2 regions of the Cutibacterium sp. LaCa_255 genome follow, and region 1 is predicted to be linked to the other one. Evidence: riboswitches for the same ligand, from Rfam matches in the RefSeq annotation. Region 1 holds a riboswitch; the other holds the start of a gene.
The links. A riboswitch is a leader RNA that binds a small molecule or an ion and turns the genes downstream of it on or off. The one in region 1 is predicted to bind cobalamin.
Positions count from the first base shown of each region.

Region 2: linked by a shared signal. The riboswitch ahead of ACP8ML_RS01800 (FecCD family ABC transporter permease) and the one ahead of ACP8ML_RS10170 (PKD domain-containing protein) in region 1 are both predicted to bind cobalamin.

Region 1 covers NZ_CP190956.1:2,216,436-2,227,967, reverse strand. The annotation lists gene ACP8ML_RS10170 (PKD domain-containing protein) at 1-1,499, opposite strand, end outside; cobalamin riboswitch at 1,585-1,717, opposite strand; partial or broken gene ACP8ML_RS10165 (2-oxoglutarate synthase) at 1,762-2,069, opposite strand; partial or broken gene ACP8ML_RS10160 (hypothetical protein) at 2,197-2,460, opposite strand; partial or broken gene ACP8ML_RS10155 (hypothetical protein) at 2,507-3,642, opposite strand; gene ACP8ML_RS10150 (2-oxoacid:ferredoxin oxidoreductase subunit beta) at 3,796-4,890, opposite strand; gene ACP8ML_RS10145 (2-oxoacid:acceptor oxidoreductase subunit alpha) at 4,892-6,844, opposite strand; gene ACP8ML_RS10140 (NADH-quinone oxidoreductase subunit B family protein) at 7,006-7,404, shown strand; gene ACP8ML_RS10135 (NADH-quinone oxidoreductase subunit C) at 7,401-8,015, shown strand; gene ACP8ML_RS10130 (4Fe-4S binding protein) at 8,012-8,320, shown strand; gene mptB (polyprenol phosphomannose-dependent alpha 1,6 mannosyltransferase MptB) at 8,317-9,906, shown strand; gene ACP8ML_RS10120 (metal-dependent transcriptional regulator) at 9,923-10,597, shown strand; gene ACP8ML_RS10115 (metal ABC transporter permease) at 10,504-11,445, opposite strand; gene ACP8ML_RS10110 (metal ABC transporter ATP-binding protein) at 11,442-11,532, opposite strand, start outside.
Region 2 covers NZ_CP190956.1:413,094-424,625, forward strand. The annotation lists gene ACP8ML_RS01775 (hypothetical protein) at 1-335, opposite strand, end outside; gene ACP8ML_RS01780 (mycothione reductase) at 914-2,314, shown strand; gene ACP8ML_RS01785 (class I SAM-dependent methyltransferase) at 2,431-3,201, opposite strand; gene ACP8ML_RS01790 (ABC transporter substrate-binding protein) at 3,198-4,217, opposite strand; gene ACP8ML_RS01795 (ABC transporter ATP-binding protein) at 4,229-4,987, opposite strand; gene ACP8ML_RS01800 (FecCD family ABC transporter permease) at 4,984-6,009, opposite strand; cobalamin riboswitch at 6,048-6,206, opposite strand; gene ACP8ML_RS01805 (ABC transporter ATP-binding protein) at 6,355-7,161, opposite strand; gene ACP8ML_RS01810 (FecCD family ABC transporter permease) at 7,158-8,180, opposite strand; gene ACP8ML_RS01815 (FecCD family ABC transporter permease) at 8,177-9,172, opposite strand; gene ACP8ML_RS01820 (ABC transporter substrate-binding protein) at 9,169-10,233, opposite strand; gene pstB (phosphate ABC transporter ATP-binding protein PstB) at 10,408-11,184, opposite strand; gene pstA (phosphate ABC transporter permease PstA) at 11,203-11,532, opposite strand, start outside.

The sequences.
Region 1 (11,532 bases):
CACCCGCCAAGCTTCTGTCTCTCAGCAAGACACATATCGGCAACGTCAGCGAAGTTGAGGTCGTTGCCTCCGGCGGTCATGAGGATCACGCCGGTGTGGGGATCCATGGTATCGGCCTGGCTGATGATGTTGTGGTCTCCGGTGGCGATCTGGGCGCCACTCCAGGCCCGCACGTCGAGTTGGTAGGTTGTGTCCGTGCTTTTCTGGTTGAGCATGCCGGTGAGTACCGAACCGTAGTTCTTGGGGCTGCGATACGATCCATCGGCCGGATACCCATCGACCAGGGTTCCATTGCCTGCCGAATACGAGTCACCCAGCACAGTGATCTTCACCAGTGTGTGTTGAGGTTTGGGGGTTGGGGTGGTTGTGCAGGTTGGGGTGTTTTTGGGGGTTTTGCCGGACCATGTTGAGGCGTAGCCGTGGCCGGTGATGGCCATGATTGCTTGGTCGGTGGCCATGATGTTGGGTTCGTGGTCGTTGCGTTGGGCTTGCCATGCGCCGACTTTCGTGAGGTTTTGTTGGCGGATGAGCCATTGTTTGACGGTTGTCATGTCTTCGCCGCGTTCTGCGAGTGCGCTGGCGAGCATGCCGGTGGAGTTGGCGGCGGAGTAGGTTTCCCAGTAGTCGCCGTCGTCGTGGGTTTTGGTGTTGATGGCCCATGTGGTGGCGTTGTTGGCGGCAGTGTCGATTTTGGTGTGGTAGCCGTCTGGGATGAGGTGGGGGTTGCGTTGGAGGAGGGTGAGGTCGGACAGGGCGATGCCGGTGTAGTCGGGGTCGCCGACGAAGGTTTTCGTGCCGTCGTGGTTTCGTTTGGTGTATCCGAAAGCGCCGGCATCGTCACCTTGGGTGCCTTGGGTGGACAGCAGTTTGTCGAGGATCTTCGTTGGTACCGGGCGGTTGGCGCGGGTCAGTGCGATGGTGATGAGGTGCGGGCCCCAGTACATGGTGACGCGGTTTTGCATGCCTGGGGTGTCGTCGTTGATGTAGCTGGCGAGCTTGATCCACAGGTTTCCGGTGTCTTTGCCGAGGAAGTAGGTGGGATCCTCGCCGAGAATTTCGGCGGTCATGATCACCTTGGCCAGGCCAGCCGGGTTCTTGTCGACGTACTTCGGGCCGGCTTCCTTGAGGGCTGTGGTCATTTCTGTGACGGTGTCGGGGTGGGCGTCTGAGCCGACCAGGGCGATGATGCCGTCGGCGATGCCGCCGGCCTGTCTGTAGTTTGTCGGGTCTTCCTGCCACTTCTGGGCGAGCCAGTCGGCGGCTTTGGCGACGTAGGTGCTGGTGGCGGCGGTGTCGTTGACCGATCCGGCCCACATGGCACCCTTGACCGGGTTGGCCGGCGGATCGAAGCAGTAGGGAGCAGAGCCGTCATCAATGGTGGCGGTGATGGCTGCATGGGATGGCGCGGGCTGCGGGTCAGCGAACGCTGGTGCCGCGAACGGCGATGCGACGAGCGCACCGGCGGCGAGGCCGGCGACCCATTGATTGAGCCTGGTCATGTGGCGGGCCTTCTTCCTGAGGCTGCGTTGCGCTCCGGACGGGAAGGGCCCCTGAGTCGAACTCACCGCAGTCCTCGACGGTGTGTAATATTCCTTCGACAACCCAGGTACTCCGACTCGGGATGAGCCCCTCACGGTTGCGGGTCAGTTCCGGTATCGCACCGAATTCCCCTGTGGCTGCGGTGCCAGCACCGCCCAAGGTGACGTGGATCGTCGGTCTTGGAGGGTACTGCCTGGCACAGAGTACACCTGTTAGGTGTCGGTTACCGGTCAGCACGGTGGCTAGAGCGGCGTCGCGGGAGTCTTGGTCGGTGGTGTCCCCGGCGGCGAGCTGGGCTTGGTTGTCGTAGGTGGGGGGCGATTCTCATCGCGGAAGATGCCGATTGGGGTGTGGGTGATGGGGATGCCGTCGTTGAAGATGGGGCAGTTCTGGTACATCTCGACAAATGAGGTGCCGCGGTGTTTGGCGGCTGCTGTGAGCACTTGGGCGAGGTGTGCGCGGTCGGAGTCTATGGCGCGAGCCACGAAGGAGCATCCGGCACCCAGGGCCACGGCCAGGCTGGTGCGCGGCCATGGAGGAGTGCATATCGCAAGATATTCATGCGGCACGGGAAGTCGATCAGCGTGGAACATCCTGGATCCACGAGGCTGGGTAACTGTCCGGATCCGCTCAAGGGTGCATGGGAATCACCAAGGGCTACACCGTCTGACGAGGCTTGATAAGCGAGATGAGGATTCCGAGAAGGCAAAGAACCCCGGACAATATCGCCGACATCACGTCCGCCCGATCCTTGATCGGCCATGACCACCAGGATGTGTAATTTTCCGTTCTCCCCAACAGAAAGCTTGTCAGAACCCAGATGATTGCAGGGATGGATGACAATTTCTTGATGCCAATGGCGTTTGTGAGAAGGCTGAAGCCGGACAGCCCAACGATGTTGCGGGTGGAGACCATTCCGATGATCGATTGCGCGCCCAGGCTCTCCAACCAAGCGCTATGTGTCCTCTCAACATTTTCGCAGTCGAGATCGATAATCTTCGAAAATCCTGGCTTGGTCCTGGATGGACAGCCGATCCATGGACTTCAGCCATTCGCGCGTCTCAGGAGAAAACTCCTGACCCGTTATCGCTATTCCCGAATGTTTCGTCAGCCAGGCGATGACGCGATCCTGAGTGTCGAGAACCCAGACTGCCACCTGATCTTTGTGGTCCTGACACGGGGCGATGGCCAATCCCGAGGCAACGGTCATAACCGCCTTCGACGGCGGCTCAGATACGGATATCGCAGATGTCGACCACCACACGGTTTCGTGGGTTGATTCCTGCGCACCTTGCCTGTATTCCTTGGGGACGTGCTCTCCACGCTGTGTCTGCTTTCCGGGCCACGGGGCCCAACAGCTCGAGATCGTGAGATTCCCACGCGCACACCACGGGATCACTACCTCTCAGACAGATCTGTGGTCCGGTTCGGGGGCGGGCAGCGGACCTATGCCTTTGGCCGTGTGAAAGCCGATGAACGTCGTCGCAACCAATCCAATAATCAGGGTCACGGTGATACGTGCATGATGATTCCGTCTTCCTGCAATGAGGGCCAGGGTTGACACGATGAGGATCCCACCTGCCATCGTCATTCCAGCTGTGAGGACTCGAGGATTCAACATCTCACCTACGTGCAGCAGCCCATGTAGTAGCCAAAAAGATATCGCAGCTTCATGACCGATACGGCTGGCCCATACAAGACGAGGATGAAGGGCAGGAGAAAGGCCGTTGGTGCTGACAGTGCCAGCGGCCACGATGCCCCAATGGCAGCACCGAAGACGCCCCATGCGAGCATCCAAACGGCACCGATGGCCGACATTTCCATGATCTGGTTTCCAGATCCTGACGCCAGAACAGAAATGCCTACGGCCACGGTCGATGGGAGAACGGCGATGGCCCACCATGGAAGGATGATTCGCAGTCGAGACCTCCCGGTCGGTGTGGTGAGGATGTGACCTTCGGTGAACCTCCGAAGTTCCAGGCAAGCTCCCAGAGCCACGGGTCCAACGATCATCATGAAGGCGTAGAGCACGCTCGCAGATCGCTCGATGTCTGACGGTGAAGGAGGATTTCCCAACGCTCCGTAACACCATATGAGAATCATGACAGGTAAAAGGCGAACGCCATAGGATCGTCTTTACGAGATTTAGCCAAATATCCCTATGGAAGGTGTGGGTGTGGGGTACGATTGATGAGTCGGCCCCGGAGGAGTCGTCTCGCGATGGTGTGTTTGACTTCTCCGGGATGCGTGCCTTGCTCAGGTGTTTCGTTCCCGCACCTGCCACGTATCCGTACCGAGGAGCAGGCGTTGGAGTCCCTTGTCGCGATCCTGCGGTGTGGTGGTGTCCCCGGCGGCGAGCTGGACTTGGGTGCGGGCTTGGTCGTCGTAGGTGGGGCGATCCTCATCGCGGAAGATTCCGACCGGGGTCTGGCTGACGATGACGCCGTCATCCAGGTGAGCAAGCTCGAAGGCCAGCGACGGGTCAGCACGGTGGGAGTCGTGGACGAGCACGTGGTCCATACCCACCTCGGCGACGTCAGCCACCGTCAACTCGCCACTGACGGGGTCGCGCACCACGCCGCGAGAACCATCGGCCCCGATGAGAACGGGATCGCCGTCGGCCAGACGGATGAGGTGCTGGCTGGCCTCCGGACCCTTGTAGTCGTCGAAAGCACCGTCGTTGAAGATCGGGCAGTTCTGGTACATCTCGACGAAGGAGGTACCGCGGTGCTTGGCGGCCGCAGTGAGCACCTGGGCGAGGTGCTTGCGGTCGGAATCGACGGCTCGAGCCACGAAGGAGCATCCGGCACCCAGGGCCACGGCCAGCGGGCTGAACGGGGCGTCAATTGAACCCATCGGCGAGGATTTGGTGACCTTCCCAGCCTCCGATGTGGGGGAGTACTGGCCCTTCGTCAGTCCGTAGATCCGGTTGTTGAACATGAGGATCGTCAGGTTGACGTTGCGGCGCATGGCATGGATGAGGTGGTTGCCGCCGATGGACAGAGCATCACCGTCACCAGTGATGACGAAGACGGCCAGATCCGGGCGAGACACTGCCACCCCCGTCGCGATGGCCGGGGCACGGCCGTGGATGGAATGCATGCCATAGGTGTTCATGTAGTACGGGAAGCGCGAGGAGCAACCGATGCCCGAGATGACAACGGCGTTCTCCTTGGCGATGCCCAGATCCGGCAGCACACCCTGGAAGGTGGACAGAATCGCGTAGTCGCCACAGCCGGGGCACCAGCGCACCTCCTGGTCGGAGGCGAAGTCACGACGCTTCAGCGGCTCGATCGCCAGTGGCACACCGGCAAGTCCGGCGGGACGATCCTCGGTGGTGATGTCAGTCATCTCAGGCCTCCTCGGTCTCGTCGTTGCAGTACTGGCACAGTTCCTCACACAGGTCGACCGGGGAGATCGGTAGCCCGCGCACCCGCGAGATCGTCTTGACGTCGACGAGATACCTCGAACGCAACAACATGGCGAACTGGCCGGTGTTCATCTCGGGGACGACCACTCGGCGGTAACGATGCAGCAGGTCGCCCAGGTCCTCCGGCAGCGGATTGAGGTGACGCACGTGGGCCTGAGCGATGGACAGGCCGCGAGCACGGACTCGACGCACCGCAGCGGTGATCGGACCGTAGGTGGAACCCCAACCCAGCACCAGGACGTCAGCGTCACCGGACGGATCGTCGACGACGGTCGGCGGAATGGTCTTGGCGATGCCCTTTACCTTGGCGGCTCGGGTGGCGACCATGTCCTCGTGGTTGGACGGGTCGTAGGAGATGGCGCCGGTGCGAGCCGACTTCTCCAGACCGCCGATGCGATGCTCCAGACCCTTGGTCCCGGGCAAGGCCCACGGACGGGCCAGGGTCTCCGGGTCGCGGTGGTACGGCATGAATCGCGGTGAGCCGTCGGCAGCAGAGGAGTTGGGCTCGGTGGCAAAGTTCGGGTCGATGTGCGGGATCTCGTCGAGGTCCGGCACCTTCCACGGCTCCGCGCCGTTGCCGAGGTAGCCGTCGGACAGCATGATGACCGGGGTGCGGTAGGTCACGGCCACCCGGCAAGCCTCCAGAGCGGTGTCGAAGCAGTCCGACGGGGACTTGGCCGCGAGCACGGGGACGGGGGACTCACCGTTGCGGCCGAACATCGCCTGCAGCAGGTCAGCCTGCTCAGGCTTGGTCGGCATTCCGGTCGACGGGCCGGCACGCTGTACGTCGACGACGACGAGCGGCAGCTCGGTCATGACGGCCAGGCCGATGGCCTCGGACTTGAGGCTCATACCAGGTCCGGAGGTCGTCGTCACGCCCAGGGAACCCGAGAAGGAGGCGCCGATGGCGGAGCTGACACCGGCGATCTCGTCCTCGGCCTGGAAGGTGACGACGTTGTGGGACTTGCGCTTGGACAGCTCGTGCAGGATGTCGGAGGCCGGAGTGATGGGGTATGAGCCCAGGAAGAGTTGCAACCCGGCCCGGTTGGCACCGGTGATGAGGCCGTAGGCGGTGGCGAGGTTGCCAGTGATCTGACGGTAGGTGCCCTCGGGCATTGGTGCCGGGGCCACCTCGTAGCGGACCCGGAACAGCTCGCAGGTCTCGCCGTAGGCATGTCCGGCCTTGAGGGCGGCGATGTTGGCATCGCGAATCTCCGGCTTGGAGGCGAACTTGCCGGCCAGGAACTTCTCGGAGGGGCCGAGCGGACGCCCGTACAGCCAGGTCAGCAGCCCCAGGGCGAACATGTTCTTGGCTCGTTCGGAGTTTTTGCGGCCCAGGCCGAAGGGCTCGACGGCGGCCACGGCCAGACCGGTGAGGTCCAGCTCGACGACCTGGTAGGACTCCAGGGTGCCGTCGTGACGCGGATCCTCGGCGTATCCGACCTTCTTCAAGTTCTTCGCGGTGAACTCGGCGGAATCAAGGACGATGAGGCCGCCGCGGCGAAGATCGCCGAGGTTGGCGGCCAGGGCAGCCGGGTTCATGGTCACCAAGACGTCGGGCTGGTCGCCCGGGGTGGCGATATCGTAATTGGCGAAATGCACCTGGAAGCTCGAGACGCCGGGGATGGTGCCTTGGGGAGCACGAATCTCGGCAGGGAAGTTCGGCAGGGTGGAGATGTCATTGCCATGGATGGCGGACTCAGCGGTGAAACGGTCACCGGTCAACTGCATGCCGTCGCCGGAATCGCCGGCGAATCGAATGACGACTCGGTCGAGGGACTGGACCTCTCGCTCGTCAGTGGTGTGATGTGCCGTGTCGGTGGAAGGCACTCTGACCTCTTTTCTCGTCGCGGGACTCCGGTGGGGACGTGTCACGTGGTGACGAATGGTCGTACCCGCGAGGCGCGTCCGGATGCTTCGGAACCGGCTCCCAACGCTACCATCGCGCCGCTGCTCGTCGAACTTGGCCACCGTCAGGGTTGACGCCTACCCGCAGCACAGATCTGGCTGGACGACATCGTCGGTACGATGGCCCGGTGAAGTTCATCGACTGGTTCGCCGACAAGTCCGTGTACGTCGTCGACCTCGCCCTCGCCTGTTGTGGGGTCGAGAGCGGGGCGGCAGTGCCGACTGCGGCCTCCACCTGTCAGGACGCCCCCTCGGGGGCGCCGGTCGTCGCGGTGGTGTCGGGAACCATTTCGACGGTGTTGGCGCCGGTGGTGCGCTCGACCATTGAAACCTTGCGTGAGGACCATCCAGTCGACGTCGTGGCCTTCGGGGCTTGTGCCTGCGCCGGTGGCCCCTATTGGGACTCGGCGGCAGTCGTCGACGGGCTCCCCGCGATCGGTGTCGAGGCTGATCACTGGATCCCGGGTTGCCCGCCGGCCCCGGACGCTCTCACCGGCTTCCTGTCCTCTTCCCGGGAGGCAGCATGACGACCATCGATGTTCCTGCAGATAGGTGGCATGACGCCGTCGCCGAGGCGATGTCCACCCATCCGTGGCTGGCCCATCTGACGGCCATCGACGGGGTGGGCGAACGCGGACAGGACCCCGACATCATCGTCGTCTGTCGATGCGAGAACCATGACGGCGACGACGTCACCGTCTCCACTCGTGTGCCACGCGATGGCGGGAGCCTCGACTCCGTCGTCGACGCCGTGGCGGGAGCAGCCTGGTATCAGCGAGAGATCCACGATTCCTTCGGGGTGACCTTCGTCGGCCCGGGAGCTGACAATCGTGCCCTCCTCATCCGCGACGCACCCAAGCCGCCGCTGCGCAAGGAGGTCGTGTTGGCGCAACGAGCCGAGACGACGTGGCCCGGCGTGGCCGGCCCGGGCCCCTCGACCTCAGCGAGCCGACGCCGTGCCCTGCCGGCCGGTGTTCCCGACCCCGACACCTGGCAACGCATCAAGGACGGCGAGGACATTTCTGACGTCGAGGTCGTCGCGGCCATGTCAGGGCGACGTCCACAATCGAGAGCCGGACGAGATACCGGAGCCACACAAACCAGACGAGGGCAGGCAGGACGAAGGAGGCGAGTATGAGGCATTCCGCCATCGACCTCGACGTTGATGCCTGCACCTCCTGCGTCATCTGCGCCCGGACATGCCCGGCCTGGTGCATCACCATCGACGCCCACAATGAATCCGTTCCCGACTCAGACGCCCGTCGTCCCCGCACCGTCGCCGTCCTCGACGAATTCACCATCGACTGGGGACTGTGCATGTACTGCGGGATGTGCATCGAGTCGTGTCCGTTTGACGCCCTGTCATGGAATGACGAGCGGGTACCGGATTCGGAGACGAGAACGGACCTCGTCAGCGCGTGGGGATCGGACGGTGGCCGGTGAAGCAGCCGGTTGGCTGGCGTCGACGCATCCAACTCAAGTGGGTTGCCTACCTGCGCGCCTGGCGGTCCCGGTCGGTCCTGGAAGGACTGGTCGGGACGATTCTCATCACGGCCGGATCCCTGACCCCGGCATATCTACCGTTGAACTCACCGTGGTGGTCCCGGCTCGACGAGGCCGGGCTGCGTGGCTCGACCTGGCGCATCGTCGGAACCCTCCTCGTCCTTGTCGGTGTCGGTCTGTTGGTGGATTCCTGGCTTCGCTTGCGTCCCGGCCGTGAGCCCCGTGACCTCGGCGCCGAGCCGCTTCCCAAGCATGTGCGTCGGTACTTCAAGCATCGTCCGGGAATCCGCGCCGGGCTGCGCCCGTGGGCCGTCCTCGGCGTATGGGGCCTGCCCTTCCTGCTCGCCCCACCCATCTTCAGTCACGACGCCTACTCCTACGCTGCGCAGGGGTGGCTGCTGGAGAACGACATCAGCCCTTATGAGGGGTACCCAGGTCTGCTGCCGGGGGCCTTCGCCGACCAGGTGGCCCAGGAATGGCGGTACACCAAGACCCCCTATGGCCCGCTGGCCCTGGCCGTGCAGCACCTGATCGTCCATCTCACCGGTGACAACCCATACTGGTCCGCGGTGTTCATGCGGATCCCAGCCGTTCTCGGCGTCATCGCCATTGGCCTGCTGATGTCACGGGTGGCCCGCAGAGTCGGCCGGGACCCGCACTTTGCCGCATGGTTCTCCACCCTCAACCCGATCCTCGTCGTCGACTTCATCGGCGGAGCCCACAACGACTCCCTCATGATGGGGCTGGTCGTCATCGGGTTGTGGCTGGCATGCATGACGAGCTGGTCGTGGCTCGTCGGAGCAGTCCTCGTCGGGGCGGCGGCGGCCGTCAAGCAGCCGGCCCTCATGGTCGCGGTGGCATTGCCATTCATCCGTCATCCCATGGAGTCGTGGCATCCCCGTCACCTCTTCCCAGCCCTGGGGAGAGCGGTGTGGTCGCTCGCTGTCTCGGTGGCGGTGTTCGCGGGTATTTCATGGGCATCCGGTCTGGGATTCGGCTGGTACCACGCCGTCGATGTCCCGGGCATGGTGCTGACGGTTTCGCCATTCACCCTCGTCGGCATGGGGGTGCGCATGATTCTCGGGCTCTTCGGGGCCCACCAGGCGGCGGCTGCCGTCATCCCCATCGCCCAGGCGATCGGCGTGCTCGTGGGAGCCGCACTCCTCGTCGTCATGGCGATCCGTCTGCTGCCCCGCAAGCCGCTGTCCTTCCTGGCCCTGGGATTCCTTGCCGTCGCACTGTGCGCGCCCGCCCTGCACTCCTGGTACGTGCTGTGGGGAGCGCTGTTGCTGCCCTTGATCGACAAAGCCGCCCGGTACGTGCGCCCGGCAGTGTGGACCACCGTCATCCTGCTGTCCTTCGACGCCGTCAACCTGTCGTGGCGCAATAGTGCAGTGGCCCTTGGGGTCGCTCTGGTCCTGGTGCTGGCAGCCCGACTGGTCTGGCACGAGCGCAGCCTGGGACAAGGGTGGACGCACAAGGATGTCCACGTTCCGCATCGGCACACAGCTCACGAACAGTCGTGACCGGTATTCTGCTGCCATGTCTGTGACCAGTCTGACTGCGAGTTCCCAGACCTATCTCAAGGCGATCTGGAATCTCCAGGAGTGGTCTGACGACCCCGTCGGCACCTCGATGTTGGCTGCCAAGGTGGGTGTGCGGCTCTCGACCGTCTCCGAGGCCGTTCGAAAGCTGACCGAACAGGGGATGCTTCAGCACACCCGGTATGGGTCAGTTGCCCTGACCGAGGAAGGCGCCCAACACGCCGTCGCGATGGTGCGCCGCCACCGTCTCATCGAGACCTTCCTGGCAGAAATCCTGGGATACCGCTGGGATCAGGTCCATGAGGAGGCCGAGGCCCTCGAGCACGTTGTCTCCGACTTCATGGTCGACCGTATCGACGAGTTGCTCGGGTACCCCACCAAGGATCCCCACGGCGACCCGATTCCCAGCCGAGCCGGGGACATTGAGCATCCGGACGGGGCGGTGCAGCTGTCGGCCGTCCACCCCGGGGTGGTCGTGCGCGTCGAGAGGGTGGCTGACGGTGACCCCGGTCTCCTGCAGTTCCTGGCTGAATGCGGCATCGGCGTTGGTACCCGGATGGAGCCGCGCCCGGGTGCCCCTTACTCCGATTCGATCGAGGTGACCGTGGCCGATCGGGCCATACCGCTGGGCCGTTCAGCGACTGACGCCGTCTGGGTGAGCGTCGAGGGCTGAGATCGCCTGTGGCGACGCGCCCGCGTGACGACGCCGTGGCGCGGGCTGAAGAGGTATACGAGCAGGAATGCCACGCCCTGCACGACGACGACCAGGCCGCCGGGGGAGACGTCGGACCAGTAGCTGAGGTAGATGCCGACTACCGTGCACAGCGCTGACAGGCTCGGCGCGATGACGAGCATCCGTGAGAATCGGTCGGTGAGCAGGTAAGCCGTCGCTCCCGGAATGATCAGCATCGCCACGACGAGAACGACCCCGACGATCTGCAGGGCGACGACCGCCGTCAGTGCCAGCATCCCGAGCAGGAGAGCCCCGAGGAGGCGCGGGGACAGGCCGATGGCGTGGGCATGGACGGGGTCGAAGGCGTAGAGGGTGAGATCCCGACGCTTGAGCAGCAGCACGAGCAGGCTGATCCCGGCCAGGATCGCTACCTGAACCATGTCGGCCTTCGTGATGCCCAGCACATTGCCGAAGATGATGTGATTGAGGTCGGTCTGGCTCGGGGTCGTCGAGATCAGGATGAGACCGAGGGCGAACATCGTCGTGAAGACGATGCCGATCGCAGCGTCCTCCTTGACCCGGCTGGTGCCGCGGACCACCCCGATCAGGATGACGGCGAGGAAGCCGAAGACCACGGCGCCGAGGGCGAAGGGCAGGTCGAGGATGTAGGCCAGAGCCACTCCAGGTAGTACGGCGTGGGAGACGGCGTCCCCCATGAGGGACCATCCGACCAGCACGAGCCAGCACGACAGCAGGGCACAGACGACGGCCGCGACGACGCTGGTCGTCAGGGCGCGAACCATGAACTGGTAACTCAATGGTTCGGTGAGCCACACGAGGGCATTCATGCCATCCTCCCGGATTCGGTGACGTCGACCCTGAAGGTCAACGCGAGGTTTTCTGGACGTAGTGCCTCGGCGACCGGTCCGTGGAAC
Region 2 (11,532 bases), 970 kb from region 1:
GCCAGTGGCTCGGTGGCCACCACATGGCAGGTGGGAACCTTGCGTGGATTCTCGGCCTTGCCGCTGATGGCTCGACACAGGCCGGCAATGGCCAGGGCCAGCAGGGCGACCATGAGAGGGATCCCGACGACGGCGAAGTCATGCATCGCGGTATTCATGGCCGTCTGCATTCCATGGTCCATGCTGCCGTTCATACCGTGGCCCATGCCGCCATGGTTCATGCCGTGATCCATTCCGCCGTGATTCATGGTTCCCATGCCGGAGTGCTTGGACGCCGTCATGACGGAGGACATCTTGCGCATCGCGGCGAGGTGCCAGGCCATCGCGGCGAACATGGCGGCATGACCCCATGACGACCACGAGGACCGCCAGGCGGCCATGAAGACCATCCAGGCCGTACAGATGGCGAAGATGACGACCGGGGTGGTTGGTCCGCCAATGGCGGAGACGAGGGGTTTCCACCATGACTTGGGCACCATGAGGATCATGGTGACCGCCATCACGACGTGGACCCATGTGGAGATCTTCGTGACGACGGTGGGCGCCTTGATAGCGTCCCGCACCGACCACACGAGTGACCATGCAAAGAGGATGAGAAGCCCGACGAAGGTGATGGGCGTTGAGGTGAGGGTGAACATTCCGCTCCTGGGTTGGGATCCGGCATCGTGCCGAATCGCGGCATGTCACCGGACCCGCAGGGGAGTCAGTGGGCAGCCCCGGGGTGGGTTCTACGAACATGTCCCCGAGGGGACGGGACCGCGGGGGATGGTCCGGTGAATCCGGCGGATCCTGGGTGCGGTCTGGCGATCACCATACATGCCAGATGCGAGAATCAGGGATCCGTAAGGTTGTCATGTGACGCCGGCGGCGGGTTGAGGCGATCTGTCATAGCTCGGGATGACAGACTGGGGGTATGGAGCACTACGACATCGTCGTCATTGGTTCGGGCTCAGGAAACACGATCCTGGACGAGGAATTTGCCGACCGACGCGCCGCCATCATCGACTCGGGCACTTTCGGGGGTACCTGCCTCAATGTCGGCTGCATACCGACGAAGATGTTCGTGCTCCCGGCGGACCTTGCGACCTCGCCGTCCGAGGCAGCCAAGCTGGGGGTCAGGCTGCAGTTCCGCGGGGCATCCTTCACCTCCATTCGTGACCGAATCTTCGGACGCATTGATCCCATTTCTCGAAGTGGGCTTGAGTACCGCCAGGGGCTGGAGAACATCGACGTCTACACCGACGAGGCGAAGTTCGTCGATCCCCACACCATCGAGGTCGGGGACACTCGCATCACTGCGGACCAGATCGTCCTGGCGGCAGGGTCGCGCCCGCGTGTCCCTGATGTCCTCGGTCTCGACGACCCGAGCCTGGCGGGGTCGATCCACACCTCCGACACCATCATGAGGTTGGAGGAGTTGCCCCACCGTCTGGTGATTCTCGGTGGTGGATTCATTGCCGCCGAGTTCGCCCACATCTTCTCCGCGCTGGGATCCAGCGTCACTGTCATCAATCGGTCCGGGAGGATGCTGCGTCATGAGGACCAGGAGATCTCGCAGCGGTTCACCGATCAGATTGGTCACCGCGTGAGGCTGCGGATGTCCGAGGGCTTGGTGGGCATCGATCGTGATCCGGGTGGTCACCTCGTGGTCTTGACGGTTGACGGTGACGGGGTCGACTACGACTATCCGGCCGACGTCGTCCTCAATGCCATGGGTCGGGTGCCCAACGGTGACCGTCTCAACCTTCCGGCTGCCGGGGTTGACGTCGATGACGATGGATTCGTGGTCGTCGATGAGCACCAGCGGACCAATATCGAACACATCTGGGCCCTCGGCGACGTCTGCTCGCACTGGGAGCTCAAGCACGTCGCCAACCACGAGGCCCGAGTGGTGCGCCACAATCTGCTACACCCTGATGACCTGGCCAGTTCTGATCATCGATTCGTGCCTCATGCGGTGTTCTCGAACCCGCAGGTCGCCTCGGTGGGTGCGAGCGAACAGAGTCTGTTGCAGTCCGAGATCCCGTACACCAAGTACGTCCAGGAGTACGCGGACGTCGCCTATGGCTGGGCGATGGAGGACGAGGGACACTGTGTCAAGCTGTTGGGTGACCCGGGGACGAGGACGCTGCTGGGCGCCCACATCATCGGTCCGCAGGCATCGACCCTCATCCAGACCTGCATTCAGGGGATGAGCGCCGGCCAGACGGTCGGGGAGATGGCGCGGGGACAGTACTGGATACACCCGGCACTGCCTGAGGTCGTGGAGAACGCCCTGCTTGGCCTTGACGAGGAGTTTGACCGAATCGAGTGATGCTGGGGTGACATTGGGGGCGGTTCTTGGTCAACCCTGGGATGGGAGCGAGGGCGACAGTAACCCTTGATCAGAGCAGAACGGTGGGCGGGGGGTACCCCCGCCCATCTCCAGCGTCACATCGGCATCCGTCCCATCAGGATCCGGTCGTCGAACCACTGCCAGACCTGAGCAGTCTCGGTGAATCCGGCCGCGCGCATCGAGGCGAGATGGAACTCGGCGCTGACCTTCCGAGAGATGTCCTTGTCCGCCCAACGGCGTCGGAACTCCTCGGCCTCGGACTCCCATCCAGGCATGGCCAAGGCTGCGTCCCACCATTCCTGCCAGGACATTGCCCCGTCGTCTCGCATCTGAGCCTCGGTGCGGTCTCGTTCTGCCGGGGCCAATTCAGCCAGGAAAGGCTCAGTGGCCTTGTCGAAGAAGAGATGATCGGCATTGAGCAGGATCCCGCCAGGGGTCAGCACCGAGGCGATGTCCTGGTGCACCCTCGTCAACTCATCGGGCTCGAACCAGTGCAGGGCCGTCGCGCTGACAGCGGCATCAAAGGGTTCCTCAGCCCACCGGGCCGCCCATCCGGGCTCCCGTAGGTCGACATCGACGATCTCAATTCGATCCGGGTGTGGCGTCGTCTCGCGGAACAACCGCATGAGCACCGGGTCGCGATCGATCCCCACACAGCTGGCGTCACCAAATCTCTGTGTGACGGCGTTTGACAAGGATCCAGGTCCACAGCACACGTCGAGGACGCGCAATGGGTGGTCGAGTTTCTTGGCCAGCCCGGCCAGGATGTCCATCATGCAGCGGGTGCGATTCTCGCGGAACTCGATGTACATCTTCTGCTGGGCGTCCCATGCCTGTAGAAGTTGTCGTGGTGTCAGTGAGGTCACTTTTCCGCCATGAGCTCGTGCAGCTTCTCGACGCCCGTGATGGACGACGGGGACGGTGGATCAATCAGAGAGAACGGCAGCACGACAACGTGACCATTCTTGACGGCGTCGAGTTCCTTGGCTCCCTTGAAGCCGAGGAATGTTGACTCAACCTTCGAGGCATCTCCGGTACCGGCAAGTAGCACTATCCATTTCGGGTTCTTGTGCAACACGTCCTCCATGGAGGCGTCGAAGACGCGTTTGGAGTTGTTGCCGTAGAGGTTCTTCAATCCGTTCGCGTCCAGAATGGGCTGAACCATGCTGGACGATCCGTAGGTGTAGAACTCGGTGCTACCAGGAGTGATGTACAGGGCAGCTGCACCGTCCTTGGTACCCGATCCTGCCTGGGACTCGATCTTCTTGATCTTGCCCTCGAGGTTTTTGTTGACCTCCTTGGCCTTGTCCGCGACGTTGAAGATGTTTCCGATTTTCGTCACCTCCTGGGTGACGAGGGAGAAGGTGGCCGGTGATGCGGGAGCCTTGTCAGGACACATGGCGTCAGGGCTGTACGTCTTGACTCCGGCCTTGCGCAGAGCTGCGCGGTCGACGCCGGTGTCGTAGCCGATGACCAGATCCGCATGCTGGTTGAGGATGGTCTCGGTGGACACCTTCGCGCCGCCGGTGTCGAGCTCCTGGGAGGCGATCTGCGGAATGGCCTTGATCTTGGCAAGCGTGCCGGCGTCAAAGGCGTCTTCCTTGATCTGCCCGGCGCGACCAATGACGTGGTCAAGTACGCCGAGGGCAGCCATGGTCGAGGCATCGATGTCTCCCAGCATGATGACCCGCTTGGGGGAATCGGTGAAGCTGAGCTTCTCGGTGCAGCTCAAGACCGTCCTGGGCAGTGCCGAGGACGCCGAGGCCGACGGAGAGGACTTATCGGTTGAGGAACCAGCGCAGGCGCTCATGGACAGGGCGCACAGTCCCGCGAGGGTTGCCGCCGCTGCGCGAGTCGTGCGGCGGGTGCGGAGGGCTGACATGGTGTTCTCCTTCATCGTGGTGGGTTGAACAGAAGATGGATGTGTCCGTCGTGGGAAATGCGGTCCACGTCGACCCGGTAGATTCGCGACAGCAGATCGGGTTGCAGGACCTCCTCACAAGGGCCGGAGGCGACGAGGCGGCCTTGATCAAGCAACACCAGTCGGTCGCATGCTCGAGCTGCCAGGTTGAGGTCATGGAGCACGATCACGGTGGTGGCGTCAATGGTTTTGACGAGGTCGAGCAGGGCGAACTGATGGCCGATGTCGAGGTGATTGGTGGGCTCGTCGAGCAGCAGATGGCCGGCCTGCTGGGCGATGGCTCGGGCGACGAGAACCCTCTGACGTTCCCCGCCGGACAACTGGGTGACGAGTCGATCCGCGAGACCTGTCAGGTCCGTTCTCGTCAGGGCATTGTCGACGATGTCACGATCGGTCGCATCCCCGTATCCCATGAGCGATCGGTGGGGGAGTCGTCCCAGGGAGACGGTGTCGCGAACCGTCAGCGGCAGGGCTTGATCGGGAATCTGAGAGACGACGGCGACCTCGCGCGCAATCTCGCGGCGATTCATGGCTGAGAGATCATGGTCGCTGACGGTGACTCGTCCGGAGGCAATCGCGACGTTGCGGTACAGCGCAGACAACAAGGTTGACTTTCCTGCGCCATTGGAGCCGACGACCCCGATGGTCACGCCCTGATCCGCTGAAAGATCGACGCCGTCGAGGACAACCCGCTGTCCTCGGTGAATGACTAAGTCGGAAGCGGTGATCATGCCATCGCCTCCCGTCGCACCAACACGAGGAGGAACGGCGCGCCGAGCAGACCCGTGATGACTCCGATGGGCAGTTCGGCTGGGCTGAACACGGTGCGTGAGAAGGTGTCGGCCCACATCAGGAAGATGGCTCCGGCTATCGCTGAGGAGACCACCAACCGACGGTGGCCATGACCGATGAAGGATCGCATGAGGTGGGGGATGACCAGTCCGACGAAACCGATGCCGCCGGAGATAGCCACCGCCGTGGCCACCCCAGCCGATACGGGGACGAGAAGCAGCACACGGATGACGGTCGGGTCGATCCCGACCGCGGTGGCCGTGGAATCCCCAGACGCCAACGCGTCGAGCCATGGGGCACATGCCCACAGCAGTACAGTCAGAACGATCGCGACGACAACGTTCGTCCATCCCTGCCCCCAGCTGGCTCGAGACAGGTCACCGAGGGTCCAGAACATCACCGCGCGTGCAGTCTCGGCCGAGTCGGAGGAGAAGATGATGAAATTGGTGACGGCTTGAAAGATGAATCCCACCGCGAGACCGGCGAGGACGAGACGCAGCGTCGACGAGTTCCGGCCGCCGCCCATGAACAGCACGATCGCGGTCGACAGCAGCGCTCCCAGGAAGGCCATGCCGGCTACTGCGAATGATGAGGTGACGCCGACGATGATGATCGCCGCGGCAGCTCCCGAGGAGGCTCCCGCGCTCACACCAAGTACGTAGGGCTCAGCGAGGGGGTTGCGAACCACGGCTTGGAGGGCGACTCCGGCGACACCGAGGGTCGCGCCGACGCCGAGCCCGGTGACGATGCGAGGCATGCGGTTCTGCCAGACGATCGCGTCGGTAATGGAGTCCCAGGTCACGTGAATGGGAATGCCACAATGGTCGGCGAGTACCCCCAAGACCTGACCGATGGGTACCGGTGCGGCACCAAAGGCAATCGAGAGTACCGGCGTGAGCACGAGGAGAGTCACGAGTAGGAAGAAGTGAGCCGGGGTACGGCGGTGAAGGAGTCGAGCCAAGGGAAAGCCGTCCTCGTCAGGGCCGAATCGCGCGGCCGTCGGTCAGATACGGTCCAGGAGGTTTTCGGACTTGGCCTCAACCGAACGGGCGCCTTCCCGGTTTCCCAGTGGCTTGTCTGCCCGTTCGTCCGCCTTACCGCTGCGCGTCAGCCCCCGATTCACACGGGGTTCCCTACGCCGGACGCAGTCATCTTAGCCGTGCCTCACAAATGGAATTCGGTTACCCTCACATCGCAGCGTTGTCCTGTCTCCAGTACCTCATGAAGGCGATGTGGCGACGGTCGATGCCATACCCATCGGCGAGGGCCCGACGTCAGTGACGCACCATGGAGGGCTTCTCGCGAGTCAGCCGTCATCGACCCCCACGGTGTCGATCGGGATGACGATGGGCGTCCCGACATCCGGGGCATGGATGATGTGCGTGTGCAGGCCAAAGACTTCTCGCATGACGTCGGCGGTGATGACCTCGGTGGGGGTTCCGTTCGCTCGAATCTCCCCGTCACGCATGGCCACTAACCAGTCGCAGTAGCGCGCCGCCATGTTGATGTCATGGAGCACCATGACGATCGTCACCCCGTCACGGCGGTTGAGGTCACGCAACAAGCTGAGAACGTCGATCTGATGGGCCAGATCAAGGTAGGTCGTCGGTTCGTCGAGGAAGAGCACGTCGGTGTTCTGGGCCAAGGCCATGGCGATCCACACTCGCTGGCGCTGACCTCCGGACAGCTCGTCAACCGGTCGTCGGGCCAGCTCGACGATTCCAGTGCGTTCCAGCGCCGACGCCACCGCCTGCTCATCGGCGGTGGTCCATCGTCCGAAAATTCCTTGGTGAGGAGCGCGTCCGCGCGCCACCAGATCTGCGACGGTGATCGTCGTCGGAGCTGTCGGGGACTGCGGCAACAACCCGACGACACGGGCGAGTTGCCGGGTCGGCACAGTGGGGAGCTCCTGACCGTCCAGGACGACCTGACCGCTGCTGGGGCGGATCAAGCGTGTCATCGTCCGTAACAGGGTGGATTTGCCACAACCGTTCGGGCCAATGATTGCCCCGATCCTTCCGGTCGGGATGCTGAGGTCGAGGTGGTCCAGGACGGCGCGGTCTCCGTACCCAACCGATACCGCGTCGGCCTTCAGATGATGACTGGTTCTCACGCACTCTCCTTTCGAGACTGACGAGCCATGACGATGAGCAGGTACACCCCGCCCAGAATCCCGGTGACCAGCCCCACCGGATAGGTGTGTGACATGAGGTTGGCGCCGACGAAGTCGCACACCAGTACCAGGACCGATCCAGTGAGCGCGGAGGCCATGAGTGGGGCATCTCCTGGGCCACACAGTCGAAATGCAATCGGTCCGCACATCAGCGACACGAAGGCGATCGGTCCTGCAACGGCAGTGGCGCAGGCCAGCACGATGACCCCGACGATCATGAGCAGAGCACGAGTCCGCTCCACGTGTACCCCCAGCCCGGTGGCCAGGTCATCCCCCACGTCCATGGTCCCGAGGTGGCGAGAGTTGGCCAGCAGCACCGGTAGGCCGATGACAAGGACGACGGCGAGAGTGGCGGATTGGTCAGCGGAAGCCACGGCAAGGTTGCCCGCGAGCCAACGAGCAGCCCCAGCCGCATCATTGGGATCGGCGCGGACCATCAGCCACATCGTCCCTGCGGTCGCCATAGCCCCCGTCGCAATGCCCATGAGGATGAGCCGCTCGCCACCTGATGTGTCGTGGCGCGCAAGCCCGACGACGATGCCGGCCGTTACGATCGCTCCCGCGACGGCCAGACACGTCAGCTGCAGGCCGGACCATCCGAGCACGATGATTCCAGCTACCGCGGCAGTGTTGGCCCCGGCCGTGATCCCGATGACGTCAGGGCTTGCCAACGTGTTGCGCAGCAGGGCCTGGAACAATGCTCCGACAAGGCCAAATGCAGCGCCACAGAGAAGTCCGGCAATGGTGCGTGGGAGACGGAGGTCACCGATGATGAAGGATGCCGGGCCGACCTGCCCGCGGAGAGCGTCGACGACTTGTGACGGCGAGTACATCTGCTCGCCAAGGCACAGGCTGGCAATGAAAGCGGCGACAGTTGCCACCGACAAGATGGTCACGACCAGACCACGACGCAGGCGGCGGTGCCGTCGCCCCTGCCGCACGAGAGCAAGCGCGCTCATCGTTGTCTCACCTCCCGGCAACGGATCAGGGCGATGAACACCGGAGCTCCGATGATTGCGGTGACGATTCCCACCGCGACGTCGGCAGGCCGAGTGATGACGCGTCCCAGGACGTCGGACGCCAGCACCAGAACGGGTCCGCAGATGGCACACCATGCCAGCACCCGCCGATTGTCCGGGCCGACGACGGCCCGCACGGCGTGAGGGGCGATGAGCCCCACGAACCCGATGGGACCCGTCAGCGCCGTGGTTCCAGCTGCCAGCAGGACGGCGGCCACCGATGACGTCACCCGGACGACAGTCACTCGCGTCCCCAGGCCCGCTGCCAGGTCTTCTCCCAGCGCGAGGGTGTTCAGGCCTGGGGCGCTGATGGCAGCCAGCACCACTCCGACGAGGAGCAGAGGAGACACCGTCGCGATCTGTCCCAGATTGGGTCCGCTGAGGGATCCTGCCTGCCAGGTTCGGAAGGATTGCAGCAGGTTCGGGTGAGGTAACAACACCATCTGAATGAAACCGGTGAGGACGGCGGTGACGATGGCTCCGGCCAGTGCCAGTCGGACGGGAGTTGGCCGGCTGCGGCTTCCGGCTCCGATGAGCCAGACCAGGGCGGCAGCTGCGGTAGCCCCGGCAACGGCCAGCCAGACGTACTGGATTGGTGCCGTCAGGCCCAGGTGGGCGATACCGACGAGGACAGCGAGAGCGGCCCCGGAGTTGATGCCGAGAATTCCTGGATCGGCCAGGGGATTGCGGGTCAGCGCCTGCATGAGGGCGCCGGAGAGTGCGAGGGCGGCTCCGGACACCAGGCCGAGAACCGTGCGTGGAACGCGTGAGCGGATGACCTCGGCGACAAAGGGGTCAGCGGACGGCTGTCTCAGGGTCGTCCACAGATCATGGAGCGGGATGGATCGTGAACCCACCATCACCGAGGCCGCGCACAGACAGGCGAGCAGGACGGTGACGACGAGCAGGGTCCATCCCCTCCGTGGTGTCACGCCTTCGCCTTCGTGGCCGCTTCGGCCAGTCGCTCGACGAGCGGTCCCACCTGACCGGGGATGGACAAGGCACTGGCAGACATCGATGCCGCGAGCGGGGAGTTGTCCTCGAGAACGGCCACTGCTCCCTTGCGCACAGCGGTGATCTTCGAGAGCAACGGGTGCTTGGCGAGCAGACCGGGAAGGGTTTTGGGATCTCCGTAGCAGACGATGAGGTCGACGTCATTGAACATGTCGGCCTTCTCCGCCGAAGCCGTGGTGTAGAACTGCTTCGACTCCGCCGACAGCTTCTGGATTGATGACGGCGCCTTGAAGCCGAGGTCGGTGAGGTAGTCAGCACGAGAGTCGCCCTTGGTGTAAACCGAGATCTCCGAGAGCTTCTTGACGTCGAAATAGAACATTCCAGCGGTGAGTCCCTTGACGTCGGGGTGCGCAGCCAAGGCGTCAGCGATCGACTTCTCGCAGGACATGATGACCTCTTCGGCCTTGTCGGCCTTTCCGACGACCTCGGCGATGGTGCGCAGGTGGGTACGCCAGTCGATGCTCCACGCCTTTTCGAGGTAGGGAAGGGTGGGGGCGATCTTGGAGAGCTTGTCGTACTGCTCCTTGGTCATCCCGGAGTTGAGGCCGCTGACGAGATCAGGTTGGGTCGCTGCGATGGCGGCGGCGTCGGTGTCGCTGGTCTCGTCGTAGAGCTTGGGCGCCTTGTCGCCGGTCGCATTGAGCTTGGCCAGGGCATCAGCCACCCATGTGTGCATCCCCTTTCCGGAGGGATCGCCATAAGTGGCTTTCGGCATGCCGACGGGAACCAGTCCGATGGCCAGGACGGCATCCTGACCAGCCCACCCAGTGGTGGCAATGCGGGTTGCAGGAGACTTCACCACAGTCTCGCCCCAGGCATGCTTGATCCTCACCGGGAACCCCTTGGTGGCTGACGAGTGCTGGTTCGCGCCACTGGGCGAGGTGTCAGTGTCCTTGCTACAACCGGCCAGAGCTGCGGCGGCACCGAGGCCGAGAGACGATGCGAGGATGGTGCGCCTCGATATGGGGGACGGGAACATGAATTCTCCTTGGTACCGTGACAATGCCTTGTTAGGTTAGTCAACCCTGAGAAGGAAAATCCAGCAACGTAAGGACCATGTGTCATTGGGCGTACAACCCCTTGCCAGCAGGAGGAAGACGACGAAGCCCCGGGGCGTGTTGCCTCGGGGCTTCGAGATGACGGGTGGGTCGACTCAGCCGAAACGACCGGAGATGTAATCCTCGGTGGCCTTCTCCTTCGGGTTGGAGAAGATCTTGTCGGTGCGGTCGATCTCGACGAGGCGGCCAGGTTCTCCCTGGGCCTTGAGGTTGAAGAAGGCGGTCTGGTCGGAGACACGAGCGGCCTGCTGCATGTTGTGGGTCACGATGACCACGGTGAAGCGCTCCTTGAGCTCTCCGACAAGGTCCTCGATGGCCAGGGTCGAGATCGGGTCCAGGGCCGAGCAGGGCTCGTCCATGAGTAGAACCTCCGGCTCGACGGCGATGGCGCGGGCGATGCACAGACGCTGCTGCTGACCACCAGACAGGGAGGCACCGGAGCGCTCCAGGCGATCCTTGACCTCGTCCCACAGGTTGGCGCCGCGCAGTGACTTCTCGCAGGCCTCGTCGAGCAGCTTGTTGTCGCGTACGCCATTGAGCTTCAGACCGGCCACGACGTTGTCGCGAATTGACATCGCCGGGAACGGGTTCGCTCGCTGGAAAACCATGCCGATATTGCGTCGCACGGCCACCGGGTCGACGCCCTTGCCGTAGAGATCGACGCCGTCGAGCTCCACCTTGCCGGTGCAGTAGGCACCGGGGATGACCTCGTGCATGCGGTTGAGGGTCCGCAGCACGGTCGACTTGCCACAACCGGACGGGCCGATGAAAGCCGTCACGGTACGGGGCTCGACGGTCAGGTTCACCGACTCAACGGCGTGGAAGGAGCCGTAGTAGATGTTGAGGTCCTTGACCTCGATCCGCTTTGCCATATTCAGCTCTCTTTCGTGTCACTTGCCCATGCGACGCATGTAGCGGCGGGAGATGCCACGGGCAATGAGGTTGAGTCCCATGACGAGGATGATCAGGGTGATCGCAGCGCCCCATACGACCGGGGTGTCCACGCCGCCCTGGGTGTAGGCGTTCGTGATGACGGTTGGCAGGGTTGCGAAGTTCGGGGTCGACGGGTTGAAGGTCAACTCAGTGTTGAACTGCAGCAACACGATGAGCGGTGCCGTCTCTCCCATGACTCGGGCCAGGCCGAGCACGACGCCGGTAAGAATGCCGGTCATCGAGGTCGGCAGAACGACCTTCATGATCGTCTTCCACTTGGAGACGCC